4 regions of the Sphaerotilus montanus genome follow, and region 3 is predicted to be linked to each of the others. Evidence: predicted binding sites of a transcription regulator. Region 3 holds the regulator's gene; each other region holds the start of a gene.
What was found. Region 3 encodes sigma-54, which starts transcription at its own class of promoters, with help from an activator protein. Its sites were predicted from a motif close to TGGCANGNAANCTGCTTT; they were not measured.

Region 1 (4,208 bases), 720 kb from region 3:
CGACCGCCAGTTGCAGCACGGCGTTGTGCGAGTGGTCGTAGAAAGCGACCGGCCGGCCCGGGAACGGGGTCATCGACCAGATGAAGTTGTAGGCCCCGAACCCGACACCCGTCCACGGATGGGTGCGGACCATGTCCCAGGTGTTGGACCAGATCTTGCCGCGCGAGCTGCTCGGGTCGCCGTGCAGCGTCTTCTTGAGCTGGTCCTCGCCGTAGAACATCACGCCGTGCGCCGAGAGCCACTGCTCCAGCCCCCACCAGCTCAGCGCGTACAGCGGCAGCATGGCCAGCAGCAGCCAGCGCACCGGGGACGGCAGCCGCCGGTCGACCGCGCCCCAGAGCGCCAGCAGCACCACGCCGACCAGCCCGGTGCGGGAGGCCGTCAGCGCCACGCTGAAGACCAGCACGCTCAGCACGGCCGCCAGCACGGCCAGGGGCTGGCGCTCGCGCACACCGAGCCAGACGGCGGCCGCTGCCGCCCACAGCAACAGCGTGGAGAGCTGGTTCGGCTGGCGCATGTTGCCGATGGCGCGGCCGGCGATGGTGGGGAAGGAGATCAGGCGGCCATCGGCGAGTTCGGGGCGAAACACCTGCACCACGCCGACCACGACACTCAGCAGCCCGGCCACCAGCAGCGCCGTCATCAGCGGGGTGACCCAGTCGTCGATGCGACCGGCGCGGGTGGCGGCGGCCGTGGCATGCACCAGCGCACCGGCCAGCACCAGGCACGCCAGCGGCGCCAGGCGCTGGCCCCACGGCGTGCTGGACGTGAGGATGGCCGCGACCAGCAGCGCACCGGCGACCAGCAGCAGCTTCGTCGCCCCCGAGGACGGCTGTGACGAGAGGCTGGGCCGCGCGGTCAATGCCCAGACCAGCAACCAGACCCCGCAGCCACCGAAGGCCACGACCTGGTTGAAGTAGGTCGAGGTGGGCGGCATGCTGCCGGCGATCAGGAAAGGAAGCGCCACCGCCAGCAGGGCCAGTGGCAGAAAGGAGACGGGGGGGTGATCGGGCGAGGTCATGAGTGGCTGATCATAGCGAGGCCACCGTCCGGAACCCTGAAACGACAAATGCGCCCGGAGGCGCATTTGCGATTTCAAACCGTGGACAAGAGCCCAAGCCTAGCTCAGGCAAATTGCATCACGGATAGACGCCGCGGCAGGATGCCGGCAGATACTTGCCCGGGATCGTGGTGCCGTCAGCAGCCAGACCACAGCGCCAGCCAGCGATCGTCTTGCCACCATCAGCTGTACCGACCAGGGCGGTCGTGCTGCTCTGGATCGGGACCAGCGTCAGCGCGTTCGTCGTCGAAGTCAACTGATTGAGATTGCTGTGGTTAGCAACAACGGTGACGACACCGTTCGCATCGACCGCCACGCTTGTCACGAACTTGGTAGCGGTCACGCTACAGCTCGTTGGCAGCACAGCGGACACATCTGCGACGTTTGATGACTGGACCGCCTCGGTAATGCTTGTACGGCACGACGAAGCAGCCAGCACAACTTCTGAAACCTTGGCCCGGACCGTGTAGTCCTGATACGCCGGCAGCGCGACGGCGGCCAGGATGCCGATGATCGCCACGACGATCATCAGTTCGATCAGCGTGAAACCTTGTTGAACTCGCTTCATGTTGCTTCCTGCAATGGGGGTGGAGATATTTCTGCAGTGCAGGGGCCGTGCCAGCCTGGAATCACGCAGAAACGCCCTGAATCGCCCGCTGCTGCCCGGTTGGAACGACAGGAATCGGTGCTTGGCAAGCCGGTCACTGCCAAAAAATGTCACTTTGCAGGTGCGCTGAACAGGACACGTCACCCTTGTTTGCGGGGGTAACCAGCCCTTCGACAGACCGAACCAGACCAGACAAAAAAAGGGCCGCATCGCTGCGGCCCTTTTCGCTTGTGCGCTGAGCGTTGCTCAGGCAGCGGACATTACATGCCCATGCCGCCCATGTCGCCCATGCCGCCCATGCCGCCGCCGCCCATGCCGCCAGCACCGGACTCGTCCTTCGGTGCTTCAGCGATCATGCACTCGGTGGTCAGCATCAGCGATGCGACCGACGCGGCGTTCTGCAGCGCGGTGCGGGTGACCTTCGTCGGGTCCAGGATGCCCATGTCGATCATGTCGCCATAGGTGTCGTTGGCGGCGTTGAAGCCGTAGTTGCCCGAACCAGCCAGGATGGCGTTCACGACCACGCTCGGCTCGCCACCGGCGTTGGCCACGATTTCGCGCAGCGGGGCTTCGATGGCCTTCAGGACCAGCTTGATGCCGGCGTCCTGGTCCGCGTTGTCACCGGCGATGACGCCAGCAGCCTGACGCGCACGCAGCAGGGCCACGCCGCCGCCAGCCACGATGCCTTCTTCGACGGCGGCACGGGTCGCGTGCAGCGCGTCTTCGACACGGGCCTTCTTTTCCTTCATCTCGACTTCGGTGGCAGCACCGACCTTGATGACGGCCACACCGCCGGCCAGCTTGGCCACGCGCTCTTGCAGCTTCTCGCGGTCGTAGTCGCTCGACGCTTCTTCGATCTGGATGCGGATCTGCTTGACGCGCGCTTCGATGATGTCGGCGGTACCGGCGCCATCGATGATGATGGTGTTTTCCTTGCCCACTTCGACGCGCTTGGCCTGGCCCAGATCGGCCAGCGTGACCTTGTCCAGCGACATGCCGACTTCTTCGGCGATGACCTTGCCGCCCGTCAGGATGGCGATGTCTTCCAGCATGGCCTTGCGGCGGTCGCCGAAGCCCGGAGCCTTGACAGCCACGACCTTCAGGATGCCGCGGATGGTGTTCACCACCAGCGTGGCCAGCGCTTCGCCGTCCACGTCTTCAGCGACGATCAGCAGCGGGCGACCAGCCTTGGCGACTTGCTCCAGCGTCGGCAGCAGGTCACGGATGTTGGACACCTTCTTGTCGTACAGCAGCACGAAGGGGTTGTCCAGGATCGCCGACTGCTTTTCCGGGTTGTTGATGAAGTACGGCGACAGGTAGCCGCGGTCGAACTGCATGCCCTCGACGATGTCGAGTTCGTTGTCCAGCGACTTGCCGTCTTCGACGGTGATGACGCCTTCCTTGCCGACCTTGTCCATCGCCTTGGCGATGATCTCGCCGATCGACGAATCGCTGTTGGCGGAGATCGAGCCGACCTGGCTGATTTCCTTGGTGGTCGTCGTGGCCTTCGAAGCGGCCTTCAGCTGGGCAACCAGGGCGGTGACCGCCTTGTCGATGCCGCGCTTCAGGTCCATCGGGTTCATGCCGGCGGCCACGTACTTCATGCCTTCGCGCACGATGGCTTGCGCCAGCACGGTGGCGGTGGTGGTGCCGTCACCGGCGTTGTCGGAGGTCTTGGAAGCGACTTCCTTGACCATCTGCGCGCCCATGTTCTGCAGCTTGTCCTTCAGTTCGACTTCCTTGGCGACCGAGACACCGTCCTTGGTCACGGTCGGGGCGCCGAACGAGCGCTCCAGAACGACGTTGCGTCCCTTCGGGCCCAGCGTGACCTTGACCGCGTTGGCCAGGATGTTCACGCCTTCAACCATGCGGTGACGGGCGTCTGCACCAAAAATAACGTCTTTAGCTGCCATGTTCTGACTCCGGAATCTTGAATGAATGAAGGGACGGGATTACTTGCCGACGACGGCGAAGAGGTCTTCTTCGCGCATCACGAGCAGTTCGTCGCCATCAACCTTGACCGACTGGCCGCTGTACTTGCCGAACAGGACGCGATCGCCCACGGCAACGTTCAGGGCGATGAAGTCGCCCTTGTCGTTGCGCTTGCCCGGGCCGACGGCCAGCACTTCACCCTGGTCGGGCTTCTCTGCGGCGTTGTCGGGGATCACGATGCCCGAGGCGGTCTTGGTTTCTTGTTCCAGACGCTTGACGATGACGCGGTCGTGCAGAGGACGAAGTTTCATTGCATCTCCTAGATACAGAACGAATTCAGTGGGTGGGTCACTAGCACTCACCGGTGGCGAGTGCTAACAGGACTGATTATAGGAACGCTCCCGGCGCTTTCAAGAGGAGCCCCGCAGAGAAACCGCTAATCTTCTGGGGCTGCTCCCGGCCTGCCTCTCCGTGCTCCCCGCCCGACATGCCCATGAACACCCTGCCCGACGCCCGAACCGCCCTGCCCCCGGACGATGATCTCCGCGCAATCCTGCACAACGAGGTCCATGCACGGCCAACGGCCCGCATCCGGCTGCCGGCACTGGT
Region 2 (4,208 bases), 1.4 Mb from region 3:
ACCTTGACCTTGGCCTTGTCGCCGGTCACGGCCGCCACGACGCCAATTTCCTTCTCGCCTTCGCCTTCGAACTTGATCGTGACGCCCAGTTCAGCCGCCGCGCGCTCGACAAACTGCCGCACGCTGTATTGCACGCCGGTGGCGATGACAAAGTCTTCGGCCGTGTCCTGCTGCAGCATCATCCACTGCATCTCGACATAGTCACGGGCGTGGCCCCAGTCGCGCAGCGCGCTCATGTTGCCGAGGTACAGGCAGTCCTGCAGGCCCAGCGAAATACGGGCGATGGCGCGGGTGATCTTGCGAGTCACGAAGGTTTCGCCGCGCAGCGGGCTTTCGTGGTTGAACAGGATGCCGTTGCAGGCGTACATGCCATAGGCCTCGCGGTAGTTCACCGTGATCCAGTAGGCGTACATCTTGGCCACGGCATACGGGCTGCGCGGGTAGAAGGGCGTGGTTTCCTTCTGCGGGATTTCCTGCACCAGGCCATACAGCTCGGAGGTGCTGGCCTGGTAGAAGCGGGTCTTCTTTTCCAGGCCCAGGATGCGGATGGCTTCCAGGATGCGCAGGGTGCCGATGCCGTCGGCGTTGGCGGTGTATTCCGGCGTCTCGAAGGAGACGGCCACGTGGCTCATGGCGGCCAGGTTGTAGATCTCGTCGGGCTGCACCTGCTGGATGATGCGCACCAGGCTGGTGGAATCGGTCAGGTCGCCGTAGTGGAGCGTGAACTGGCGGTTGTCGACGTGCGGATCCTGGTACAGGTGGTCGATGCGGTCGGTGTTGAACAGGCTGCTGCGGCGCTTGATGCCGTGGACCTCGTAGCCCTTCTTCAGGAGCAGTTCCGCCAGATACGCGCCGTCCTGGCCCGTCACGCCCGAGATCAGGGCAACCTTCTTGTTCGTCGACATAGCTTCGTTACTTCCGTTGAAAAATTTGAGTGGAATGGAGAGATGGATCAGGCGTTGTGAAACGGCGCTGACTCGTAAGCAAGGCGGATACCGTCGCGCAGACCGGTCCTGGCCGTCCAGCCCAGGCCCGCCAGGCGGCTGACGTCGAGCAGCTTGCGGGGGGTGCCATCCGGCTTGGTGGCGTCGAAGGTGATGCGCCCGCGGAAGCCGACCACGTCCATGACGGTCTCGGCCAGCTCGCGGATGGTGACGTCGGTGCCCGTACCGATGTTGACCAGCGGGCCGTCGTAGCCACGCTCCATCAGGTGGACGCAGGCGTCGGCCAGATCGTCCACGTACAGGAACTCGCGCATGGGGGTGCCGCTGCCCCAGACGACGTATTCATCGTCACCGCGCAGCTTGGCCTCGTGCGCCTTGCGCATCAGTGCGGGCAGCACGTGGCTGTTGGCGAGGTCGTAGTTGTCGTTCGGGCCGTAGAGGTTGGTGGGCATGGCGCTCACGTACTGGCGGCCGTACTGGTGGTTGTAGGCCTCGGCGAGCTTGATGCCAGCGATCTTGGCGATGGCATATGGCTCGTTGGTCGGCTCCAGCGGGCCGGTGAGCAGGTAGTCTTCCCGGATCGGCTGCGGGCAGTCGCGCGGGTAGATGCAGCTGGAGCCCAGGAACATCAGGCGCTGCACACCGGCGAGGTGGGCGCCGTGGATCAGGTTGGCCTCGATCAGCAGGTTCTGATAGAGGAAGTCGGCGCGGTAGAGGTTGTTGGCGTTGATGCCCCCGACCTTGGCTGCGGCGATGAAGAGGTAGTCGGGCCGTTCCTGCTCCAGGAACGACAACACCGCGCGCTGGTCCAGCAGATCCAGCTCCGCGCGGCTGCGGGTGATGACCTGGGTGTAGCCGCCGGCCTGCAGGCGGCGCACCAGCGCGCTGCCGACCATGCCACGGTGTCCGGTCACGAAGATCTTGGAGTGCAAGTCGATAGTGTTCATTGGAGATGCGGGTGGATGCGTCCGTGCCTCTGGACACCGGCACGCACTCAAAAGTGATTCAAGAAGTAACTTTTGCGATCGACCGCGCAAGCCACCTGACGACAAGATCTGTCGGATCTTCGCCCGGAGGGCGGTGCTGCAGGGATGGCGCACAGCGGGAGCAGATTGCGTGCCGGATCTTAGTAGATCGGATCCGGATCACCGGTGTCCAGCGCGCGCTTCGGGATAAGAACTGGAAACGAGTCGTTTTTCTCACGGTCAATGAGTAATCACCCGTGTTCACGGTGCGGCGTGTGTTCTGACCCATGAAGGGACAAAGTGGTGTACTAAACTGCGGCGTCGTTTGGGTGCGACATCGGGCGCAGATCTTGCTCGGTCCACCCCGGCACACAACAACACCGCGGGAGAACAGCAGCGATGCGGATTCTGATCCATGGGATCAACTTTCACCCAGAGCCGACTGGCATCGGCAAGTACTCTGGGGACATGGCCGCCGGCTTGGTGGCGATGGGACATCAGGTCCGCGTGGTCGCCGCCCCGCCGTACTACCCCGACTGGCGCATCAGCGACGGCTGGGCCAACCGCTATGCACGCCATGCCTGGAGCGGTGTCGATGTGTGGCGCGTTCCGCTGTGGGTGCCGGCCGCGCCGTCCGGCCTCAAGCGCATCGTTCACTTACTGAGTTTTTCAATTGCGGCGCTGCCTGTGTTGGCGATGCAACTGTTCTGGCGCCCTCAGGTGGTGATGGTGGTGGCACCGGCACTGACCTCCGCGCCCGGCGGCTGGCTGACGGCGCGCCTGTCTGGCGCACGCGCCTGGCTGCACGTGCAGGACTTCGAGGTGGACGCCGCCTTCGAGCTGGGCCTGATCAACGACACCGGCCTGGTGCGCAAGGTGGTGACGGGCATCGAGCGCTGGCTGCTGAAGCGCTTCGACCGCGTCTCGACCATCTCGTGGCGCATGCTGGACCGCACGAAGGCCAAGGGCGTGGGCCAGGAGCGGCTGGTCTTCCTGCCGAACTGGGTCGGTGACCAGGCGGTCGATGACTTTGTCGGCCAGAGCCGCTACCGGGAAGAGCTGGGCATTCCGGCGGACGCCGTGGTCGCCCTGTTTTCGGGCACGCTGGGGGGCAAGCAGGGTCTGGACCTGCTGCCGGAGGCCGCACGGCTGATCACGGACCACCCGCAGCTGGTGGTGGTGATCTGCGGTGACGGCGTGATGAAGCCGCAACTGGAAGCCGCCTGCGAAGGTCTGGCGAACGTGCGCATGCTGCCGCTGCAGCCGGCGGAGCGGCTGGCCGAGCTGCTGCACATGGCCGACATCCACCTGCTGCCCCAGAACCCGGGGGCGGCGGATCTGGTGATGCCCTCGAAGCTGTCCGGCATGCTGGGCAGCGGGCGCCCGGTCGTGACCACGGCAGAGGCCGGTACCGAACTTGCACACGTCGTCATGGAGTGCGGCCGCGTCGTGCCGCCCGGTGACGCAAAGAGTCTGGCGCAAGCGCTGGTCGATCTGGCAGAACAGCCACGCCTGCGGGCAGAACTGGGCGCCAAGGCCAACGAGTACGCGAGAAAGCACCTGGTTCGTTCCGTGGTGCTGGGCCGGCTCAACATGTGCCTGCAAGCGTGTACGGACCACACGATTGCGGGGGTTGAGCTTCCCTTGGAAACCACTCAAACTTCTGGTAGGAGTGGATAATTTCACTTCAGTTGTTTATTTCAATTTAAGGAGCGGAAGCATGTCTTCTCAGTTCAAGATTCAGGGATCGCTGAAAGCACTCATGGCAGCAGCGACGATGGCGGTTCTGTCGCTGCCCGCGATGGACGCCAGCGCACAGCGCGCACCGACCATCAGCGGTGGCCGTGGCACGCCGACCGTCGTGCGCCCGGCTCGCCCGATGGTGCCGCCCCGGCCGGTGGTGGTAGTCCCGCCGTGCAAGCGCGGCGGCCCCGGCATCACCCCGTGCTGATGCAGATTGGCTGACACACAGGAGCTTCCTTGAAGAAGTTCTCATGGGCCCAGCAGGCCGAACGCGGTCTGCTGGGCTTTTTCATGGTCGCGCTGGTGTGGCTGCCGTTGCCGCTGGCCAGCAACCGCCAGTGGGCGGTGGCGCTGTTCGCCGCCATCGTGTGGCTGCTGCTGGCCGCGGGCGGGCTGTTGCGGCTGAACGCAAGCACCGCACGGGCCGACGCACCCCGCACCAGCTGGGGCGGGCACCTCGTGCTGGCCCTGCTGGTGCTGCTCACCGCGTGGACCAGCCTGCAGCTGACCCGCTTCGGCTACACCGAAGATGCGCACGAGACACGGATCTACGCCC
Region 3 (4,208 bases):
GTACGCCGTGCTCTTCTGCACCGGGCTGGCCGGTTACCTGGGCTGGATACCGCTGCCGGGCGGGCTGCTCTGGCTGCAGCAGCCGGTGGTGCTGGGCGCGAGCGGGCTGATGCTGTCGGCCGAGTTCTTCGCCGACAAGATCCCCGGCTTCGACTCCTTCTGGGACCTGCTGCACACCTTCGTGCGCATCCCGGCGGGTGCAGCGCTGGCGGCGGCGGTCTTCGGTGGCGACGAGGGCAGCTGGTCGATGGCCGCGGCCGTGCTCGGCGGCTCGCTGGCGGCCACCGCCCATGTGGCCAAGACGACGACACGGGCGGCGGTCAACACCTCGCCCGAACCGTTCAGCAACTGGGGACTGTCACTCGCCGGGGACGCTGCGGTGCCGGCGATGCTGTGGCTGTCGTGGGTCCAGCCCCTGTGGGCCGCGGTCGGGCTCGGCGTGGCCGTGGTGGTGATGCTGGGGCTGACCTTCTGGCTGCTGCGCCACGTGCGGGCGCTGCTGCGGGGGCTGGTGCAGCGCTTCAGCGGCGCGTCGACAGCGCTGGACTGATGGCCGCCGCCGCCCGCAGCGGTGGCAGCGGCGTCTGGGTCATCAGGAACTGCTCGGCGAGCCGGCCCAGTTCCGCGCTGCCGCAGGCCCGGCACAGGCTGAGCACCGCGCGGGCGTATTCGGGCGGGCCGAGCATCAGGTTGATGTCCACATCCTCGCCCATCTCGTGCATGAGCAGATCGTGGATACGGCTGGCGATCTGGTGGCGGACTGGGTCGTGCATGGCGGGTCTCCTGGGTTCACCCCCAGTCCATTGCACGGGCCGTGCCGGCCAGATTGCAAATTCGATCACGCCATCGGAGCGCCCCGCCATGACCGCGCACCAAGGCCTGTCGGGGTAACTACCGGGCCGCGCCCGCAGCCATGCGCGGCACCGCCGCAGGCTGCCCCGAAATGGTGCGACCGCGGCAACCCGGTTGTTCAGATCGCCTTGCGCAGATTGGCCGGCGCGATCTTGAGCGCCTCGCGGTACTTGGCCACCGTGCGGCGCGCGACCTGGATGCCTTGCTCCTCCAGCATCGTGCTGAGCTGGCTGTCGGAGAGCGGCTTCTTCTGGTCCTCGGCGGCCACGAACTGCTTGATCAGCGCCCGCACCGCCGTGCTCGACGCATTGCCGCCCGCCTCGGTGTTCAGCGACGACCCGAAGAAATACTTCAGCTCGAAGGTGCCAAAGGGCGTGTTCATGTACTTGGCGGTGGTCACGCGCGAGATGGTGGACTCGTGCAGACCCAGCTCGTCGGCGATCTCGCGCAGCACCAGCGGCTTCATCGCGATCTCGCCGTGGGTGAAGAAGCCCTTCTGGCGCTCGACAATGGCCTGCGAGACCCGCTGGATGGTGTCGAAGCGCTGCAGGATGTTCTTGACGAACCAGCGCGCCTCCTGCAACCGCACCGCCAGCGTCGCGCCGCCCTCGTCGCCGGTGCGCTGGCTGCGGTGCTGGCGCAGGACCTGGGCGTAGAGGTCGTTGATGCGCAGCTTGGGCATCACGTCCGGGTTGAGCACGACACGCCAGCCGCGGCCCGCCTTCTGCACGATCACGTCCGGCACGACGATGTTGGCCTCGGCGCGGGCAAAGCGACGGCCGGGCTTGGGCTCCAGCGTCAGGATGAGCGTCTGCGCGTCGCGGATGTCGTCCTCGTCGGCGCCAGTGGCGGCCATGAGCTTCTTCATGTCGCGCCGGGCGAGCAGCTCCAGATGGCCCTGGCAGATCAGGATGGCCACGCGCTGCGCCTCGGTGCGGTCGCACTCGCGCAGCTGCAGCACCAGGCATTCGCCCAGGTCGCGGGCGCCGACGCCGCAGGGCTCCAGGTTCTGCAGCCAGCCCAGCGCGCAGCGCAGCTGGTCGATCAGCTCCTCGCGCAGCGTGGCGGCTTCCTCGTCGCCAGGCGTGTCGCCGATCGACAGCTCGATGGCCAGCCGCTCGGCGATGTCCTCCAGCGGGTCGGCCAGGTAGCCGTCCTCGTTGAGCGAGTCGATCAGGGCCTCGACCAGCAGCATGTCCTCGCCCGCCAGCCGCATGCCGAGCAGCTGGCCGCGCAGGTGGTCGTTGAGGCTTTCGGTGAGGCTGGAGCGCTCGCTCCAGTCACCGTCCTCGTCCTCGACGGCGTTGCTGCGCGCGCCGGACACGTCGGAGAGGCTGTCGTAGTCCTCGCGCTCGCTGCCGGAGTCCCAGTCGTTGCTGTCGCTGGCGCTGCTGTTGAAGTCCAGCTGGTCCACGCCGGGCGTTTCGGCCTCGGACGCCGGGCTGGTCGCCGCGGCCGGGGTGTCGCCGCCATCCCAGTCGTCGGTGGCCCCGGGGCTGCGCTCGGGCGGGGCCAGGGTGGTGTCGGCCATGGGCCGGTCCTGGGCGACCCCCTCTTCGTCGACTTCCAGGAACGGATTCGCTTCGAGCATCTGCTCGACTTCCTGGTGCAGCTCCAGCGTCGAGAGCTGCAGCAACCGGATCGATTGCTGCAGTTGTGGCGTCAGCGCCAGGTGCTGCGAGAGGCGGACCTGCAGGGAAGGTTTCATGGGATGGGGACCAAAATCACATGCGGAAATGTTCGCCGAGGTAGACCTTGCGCACGTCCGGGTTGTCGACGATGGCCGCCGGCGTCCCTTCGGCCAGCACACGGCCCTCGCTGATGATGTAGGCGCGGTCGCAGATGCCCAGCGTCTCGCGCACGTTGTGGTCGGTGATCAGCACGCCGATGCCGCGCGCCTTCAGGAAACCGATGATGCGCTGGATCTCGATCACCGCAATCGGATCAACCCCGGCAAAGGGCTCGTCCAGCAGGATGAAACGCGGCTGCGTGGCCAGCGCCCGGGCGATCTCCACCCGCCGGCGCTCGCCGCCCGAGAGGGCAGGGGCGGGGCTGGCGCGCAGCCGATCGATCGACAGGTCGTGGAGCAGGCCGTCCAGCAGCGACTCGATGCGTGCGGTGCCGAGCGGGCGGCCGTTCTCGTCGTGCTGCAGCTCCAGCACGGCGCGGATGTTCTCCTCGACCGTGAGACGCCGGAAGATCGAGGCCTCCTGCGGCAGGTAGGACAGCCCGAGCCGCGCCCGCTGGTGGATCGGCAGGCGCTGCACCTCGGCGCCATCGATGCGGATGCTGCCCGCGTCGGCCCGCACCAGCCCGACCAGCATGTAGAAGCTGGTGGTCTTGCCCGCGCCGTTCGGACCGAGCAGACCGACCACCTCGCCGCTGCGCACCGAGAGGTGGACGTCCTTGACGACCAGCCGGGCGCCGTAGCGCTTCTGCAGGCCCTCGGCCTCCAGGCAACTGCGGGTGTCGGTCAACGCGGAACCTCCGGGCTGGCGGCCTCGGGCGCCGGACTGGCGGACTTGCGCGGCGTCACCACGCCCTTGACGCGCCCGCCACCCGCTGCCGTCGCGGCCGCGCCAGCCGCACCACCGCCCTGCACCTCGAACACGTCGCGGGCATGGTTGTAGACGATGGTCTGGCCGGTGACCTGGTCCGCCGGCGCCCCGCCGCGCAGCACCCGCACCTGCGCCTGGTCGATGAAGCGCACGGTCTCGGTGACGGTGTCGTACTCGATGCGCCGGGCCTGGCCTTCGACGACCTCGTCCAGCCCTTCGCGCTTCTGGCGGAAGGTGGCGAGCTGGCCGTCGGCACCGGTCGCCGTGGCGAACTGGCCCTGGGCGGTTTCCCTCAGCTCGATCTGCGCAGCCTTGAGCACCAGCGTGCCGCGGGTGATCTCGACGCCGCCACTGAGCGTGCGGATCTTGCGCTTGCCGTCCAGCACCATGCGCCCCGCGTCAAACGCAAGCGCCTGCTCGCTGTCGGCCTTCTCCGCACGCACCGGCAGGCCGGACACCGCCAGCAGGGCAGCCAGCAGCAGGGCGGAATGTCGGGACAACAGCACGGAAACGGCAGGCAGCATGGAACACGGTCCCCGGAAAGCCCTGGGGTCAAGGCATGGAAATTGCATTGATTCTAGCCAGAAGCGACCGGGCCCGCGACATCTTCTGTCGCGGGCCCGGGGCATGGCGCGGTGCGGGGAATTCTTCAGGCGCGATCAGACGCCTTTGCGCGAGCGGGCGATGAGCTGGTCCGTCAGCGCCAGTGCGCGGACCTGTCCTTCGAGCTCGGGCGTGTTGTCACCGCCAGCGAGCGAAGGGGAGGTGTAATAACGGCCATGGATGCCGAGCGCCGGC
Region 4 (4,208 bases), 620 kb from region 3:
CGGACCCGGGCCTTGTAGCCGCGCACGGTGTCGGCGATCTCGGCGAGGTAGCGGGTGCGGGCGGCCGGGACGATGGGCGTCTGGTGCGTGCTGTGGCGGGTATTGACCAGCGGCAGGCGGCCTTCGGCAAGCTGCAGGCCTAGCGCACCGAGGCGGACCTTGAGCGCCTGGTAGAGCGCCGTCACGCCGTCGTCGTTGAAGCGGCTGGCCATCGTGCCGAACACCGGCATCTGGTCGGGCATCACGGTGAAGGCTTCGCGGTTGCGCTGCACCTGCTTGGCGACATCGCGCAGCGCATCCGCCGAGCCCTTGCGGTCGAACTTGTTGATGGCGACGAACTCGGCGAAGTCGAGCATGTCGATCTTCTCCAGTTGGCTGGCAGCGCCGAACTCGGGCGTCATCACGTACATCGGCACGTCGACGAAGGGCACGATCGCCGCGTCACCCTGGCCGATGCCGGAGGTCTCCACGATGACCAGGTCGAAGCCGGCGACCTTCGCGGCGGCCAGCACCTCGGGCAGCGCGGCCGAGACTTCCGAGCCGGTGTCGCGCGTGGCGAGGCTGCGCACGTAGACGCGCTGGCCGTTCGACCACGGGCCGGTGGCGTTCATGCGGATGCGGTCGCCGAGCAGGGCGCCGCCGCTCTTGCGCCGCGACGGGTCGATGCTGATGACGGCGATGCGCAGCGCGTCGTCCTGGTCGAGGCGGAAGCGGCGGATCAGCTCGTCGGTGAGGCTGGACTTGCCGGCGCCGCCGGTGCCGGTGATGCCGAGCACGGGGGTCTTGCTTGCCTTCGCCGCTTCATGCACGGCGGCGACCACGCCCGCGTCCGCCTTGCCGTTTTCCAGCGCGGTGATGAGCTGCGCCAGCGCGCGCCAGGCGGCTTCGGTGTGGCCCTGCAGCGCGGCGAGGTCGGTCGGCGCGTAACTCGACAGATCCTGGTCGCAGCGCATCACCATCTCGCCGATCATCCCGGCAAGCCCCATGCGCTGGCCGTCCTCGGGGCTGAAGATGCGCACGCCGTGGCTGCTCAGGTCGCGGATCTCGGCCGGCACGATCACGCCGCCGCCGCCGCCGAAGACCTGGATGTGCGCGCCGCCGCGCGCCTTGAGCAGCTCGACCATGTACTTGAAGTACTCGACATGGCCGCCCTGGTAGGAGCTGACCGCGATCCCCTGCACGTCTTCCTGCAATGCGGCGGTGACCACTTCATCGACCGAGCGGTTGTGGCCCAGGTGGATCACCTCGGTGCCCATGCCCTGCAGGATGCGCCGCATGATGTTGATGGCGGCGTCGTGGCCGTCGAACAGGCTCGCGGCGGTGACGAAACGCACCTTGTTCGTCGGGCGGTAGCTGGCAAGGGCCTTGTGGTCGGCGGACAGGTCGGTCATCAGGGGACTCCGTTCGGGGCATCAGGACGTGGACGCTGATTGTCCATTGACGTTTACGTAAACGTCAGTTGGGGGGAACCCGCGGGATCTCGGCGTTTCATGCATCGAGATGTGTCTGGTCCGCCCTGTTTCGGTGCATTTCGGCCCGATCTGCGTGCCGATGGTGCGATGCAGCATCGCCAGACCTGTTGTACAGGGCAGAAACAGGCTGGCACGGTCCCTGCAATACCTTCTGCGAGTCTCCGGCCACGGGGGCTCACTAGGTGGGACATTTTGGACAACGGCGTCCGATCGTCCCGATTCTTCCGGTGCAAGCCGGGGGGTCGGATCAACGATCGTGACGCCGCTTTTTTTTGCCCGAATCGGCCCCCGCGGGGCCCGGAGAACTGCACATGACGACGCCCCTGTTTCCTGTCAACCCGTCTCGACGCGACTTCCTCCAGCGTGCCGCCGCCGTGACGGCCGCAGGCAGCGCGGTCGCCTTGCCCGGCGGTGCCTGGGCCGCCGGCTCGGACGCCCCCGAGAAGAAGGAAGTCCGCATCGGCTTCATCCCGCTGACCGACTGCGCCTCGGTCGTGATGGCCTCGGTGATGAAGTTCGACGAGAAGTACGGCATCAAGATCATTCCGTCCAAGGAATCGTCCTGGGCCGCCGTGCGCGACAAGCTGGTCAATGGCGAGCTGGATGCGGCGCACGTGCTCTACGGTCTGGTCTACGGTGTCCACCTCGGCGTGAGCGGCCCGAAGAAGGACATGGCCGTGCTGATGACCCTCAACAACAACGGCCAGGCGATCACGCTGTCCAAGAAGCTGGCCGACAAGGGCGCGGTCGATGGCGCCGGTCTGGCCAAGGTCATGAAGGCCGAGCCGCGTGAATACACCTTCGCGCAGACCTTCCCGACCGGCACCCACGCGATGTGGCTGTACTACTGGCTGGCCTCCAACGGCATCAACCCGATGTCGGACGCCAAGGTCATCACCGTGCCGCCGCCGCAGATGGTGGCCAACATGCGCGTGGGCAACATGGACGGGTTCTGCGTCGGCGAGCCCTGGAACCACCGCGCCATCATCGACGGCATCGGCGTGACCGCGACCACGACCCAGGACATCTGGAAGGACCACCCCGAGAAGGTCCTGGGCTGCACCGCCGAGTTTGTCCAGAAGAACCCGAACACGGCGCGCGCCATGATCATGGCGGTGCTGGACGCCAGCCGCTGGATCGACGCCGGCCTGCAGAACAAGATGAAGATGGCGGAGACGATCGCCGAGAAGTCCTACGTCAACACGTCGGTCGACGCGATCAACCAGCGCATCCTGGGCCGCTACCAGAACGGCATGGGCAAGACCTGGGACGATCCGAACCACATGAAGTTCTTCAACGACGGTGCGGTGAACTACCCCTACCTGTCGGACGGCATGTGGTTCCTGACCCAGCACAAGCGCTGGGGCCTGCTCAAGAGCGACCCGGACTACCTCGGCGTGGCCAAGGCGATCAACCAGACGGCGCTCTACAAGGAAGCGGCCGCGCAACTCAAGGTCAGCGTGCCCAAGAGCGACATGCGCACCAGCAAGCTGGGTGATGGCGTGGTGTGGGACGGCTCGAATCCGGCCAAGTACGCCGCGTCTTTCAAGATCAAGGCGGCCTGAGCGGGCGCCCTGGAGGCCACCGCCATGTCCCACCCACCTCAGGAGATTTCGATGAACGCCATGACCTTGCCCCTGTCGGCCAGCGTCGCCCCCGATGACACGGTCCGTGCCGTGCCCGAGGCCCCGGCTCCCGTGGTCGACGTTGCCGCACAGGCCCGGCTCAAGGCCCAGGTGGCGGCCATGGCGCGGGCCCAGCGTCTGAAGACGATGGCGCGCTTCGCCGCACCGCTGCTGGGCTTCCTCGTGCTGCTGCTGGTCTGGCAGGCGGTGGCCCACAGCGGCGACAAGCAGCTGCCCGGCCCGGTCCCGGTCTGGCACGCGGCGGTCAAGCTGTTCTCCGATCCGTTCTACGTCAACGGCCCGAACGACCAGGGCATCGGCTGGAACGTGCTGTCCTCGTTGCAGCGGGTGGGCGTGGGCTTCGGTCTGGCGGCGCTGGTGGGCATCCCGCTGGGCTTCATGATCGGCCGCTTCGACTTCCTGAACCAGATGCTCGACCCGATCATCAGCCTGCTGCGCCCGGTGTCGCCGCTGGCCTGGCTGCCGATCGGCCTGATGGTGTTCAAGGCGGCCAACCCGGCGGCGATCTGGACCATCTTCATCTGCTCGATCTGGCCGATGGTCATCAACACGGCGGTGGGGGTGCGGCAGGTGCCGCAGGACTACCTCAACGTCGCCCGTGTGCTGAACCTGTCGGAACTGACGATCCTGCGCAAGATCCTGTTCCCGGCCGTGCTGCCCTACATGCTGACGGGCGTGCGGCTGGCGGTGGGCACGGCGTGGCTGGTGATCGTGGCGGCCGAGATGCTGACGGGCGGGCAGGGCATCGGTTTCTGGCTGTGGGACGAGTGGAACAACCTCAACGTCGCACACATCCTGATCGCCATCTTCGTCATCGGCGCCGTGGGCGTGGCGCTCGAAGCGCTGCTGGTGGCCATCGCCCGCCGCTTCGACTATTCCTGACTCCCTGAGCCTTCGAGAGGACCCGCACCATGAGCACCACCTCCCTGGACGAGCGCAGCCAGCGCTTTCTGCGCATCGAGAACGTCGGGATGTCCTTCCCGACCAAGAAGGGCACCTTCGTCGCGCTGCGCGACGTGAACCTGGACGTGGCCCGCGGCGAGTTCATCACCATGATCGGTCACTCGGGCTGCGGCAAGTCGACGCTGCT

Region 1: BDD16_RS11415 (pilin) is a predicted target of sigma-54. The motif match lies at 1,664-1,681, and genes of this name have one in related genera.
Region 2: BDD16_RS14700 (GDP-L-fucose synthase family protein) is a predicted target of sigma-54. The motif match lies at 2,049-2,066, and genes of this name have one in related genera.
Region 4: BDD16_RS10935 (CmpA/NrtA family ABC transporter substrate-binding protein) is a predicted target of sigma-54. The motif match lies at 1,601-1,618, and genes of this name have one in related genera.

What each region holds. Positions count from the first base shown of each region.
Region 1 is NZ_JACCFH010000001.1:2,523,066-2,527,273, reverse strand. Features, by position in the region: gene BDD16_RS11420 (PglL family O-oligosaccharyltransferase) at 1-1,021, opposite strand, end outside; gene BDD16_RS11415 (pilin) at 1,140-1,628, opposite strand; gene groL (chaperonin GroEL) at 1,928-3,580, opposite strand; gene groES (co-chaperone GroES) at 3,620-3,910, opposite strand; gene BDD16_RS11400 (DUF3422 family protein) at 4,093-4,208, shown strand, end outside.
Region 2 is NZ_JACCFH010000001.1:3,207,303-3,211,510, reverse strand. Features, by position in the region: gene gmd (GDP-mannose 4,6-dehydratase) at 1-905, opposite strand, end outside; gene BDD16_RS14700 (GDP-L-fucose synthase family protein) at 953-1,891, opposite strand; gene BDD16_RS14695 (glycosyltransferase WbuB) at 2,309-3,589, shown strand; gene BDD16_RS14690 (hypothetical protein) at 3,630-3,860, shown strand; gene BDD16_RS14685 (O-antigen ligase family protein) at 3,890-4,208, shown strand, end outside.
Region 3 is NZ_JACCFH010000001.1:1,802,635-1,806,842, reverse strand. Features, by position in the region: gene BDD16_RS08140 (DUF4126 domain-containing protein) at 1-550, shown strand, start outside; gene BDD16_RS08135 (hypothetical protein) at 522-773, opposite strand; gene BDD16_RS08130 (RNA polymerase factor sigma-54) at 971-2,560, opposite strand; gene lptB (LPS export ABC transporter ATP-binding protein) at 2,577-3,329, opposite strand; gene lptA (lipopolysaccharide transport periplasmic protein LptA) at 3,326-3,934, opposite strand; gene BDD16_RS08115 (thiol:disulfide interchange protein DsbA/DsbL) at 4,070-4,208, opposite strand, start outside.
Region 4 is NZ_JACCFH010000001.1:2,424,072-2,428,279, forward strand. Features, by position in the region: gene icmF (fused isobutyryl-CoA mutase/GTPase IcmF) at 1-1,391, opposite strand, end outside; gene BDD16_RS10935 (CmpA/NrtA family ABC transporter substrate-binding protein) at 1,784-3,037, shown strand; gene ntrB (nitrate ABC transporter permease) at 3,089-4,000, shown strand; gene BDD16_RS10945 (ABC transporter ATP-binding protein) at 4,030-4,208, shown strand, end outside.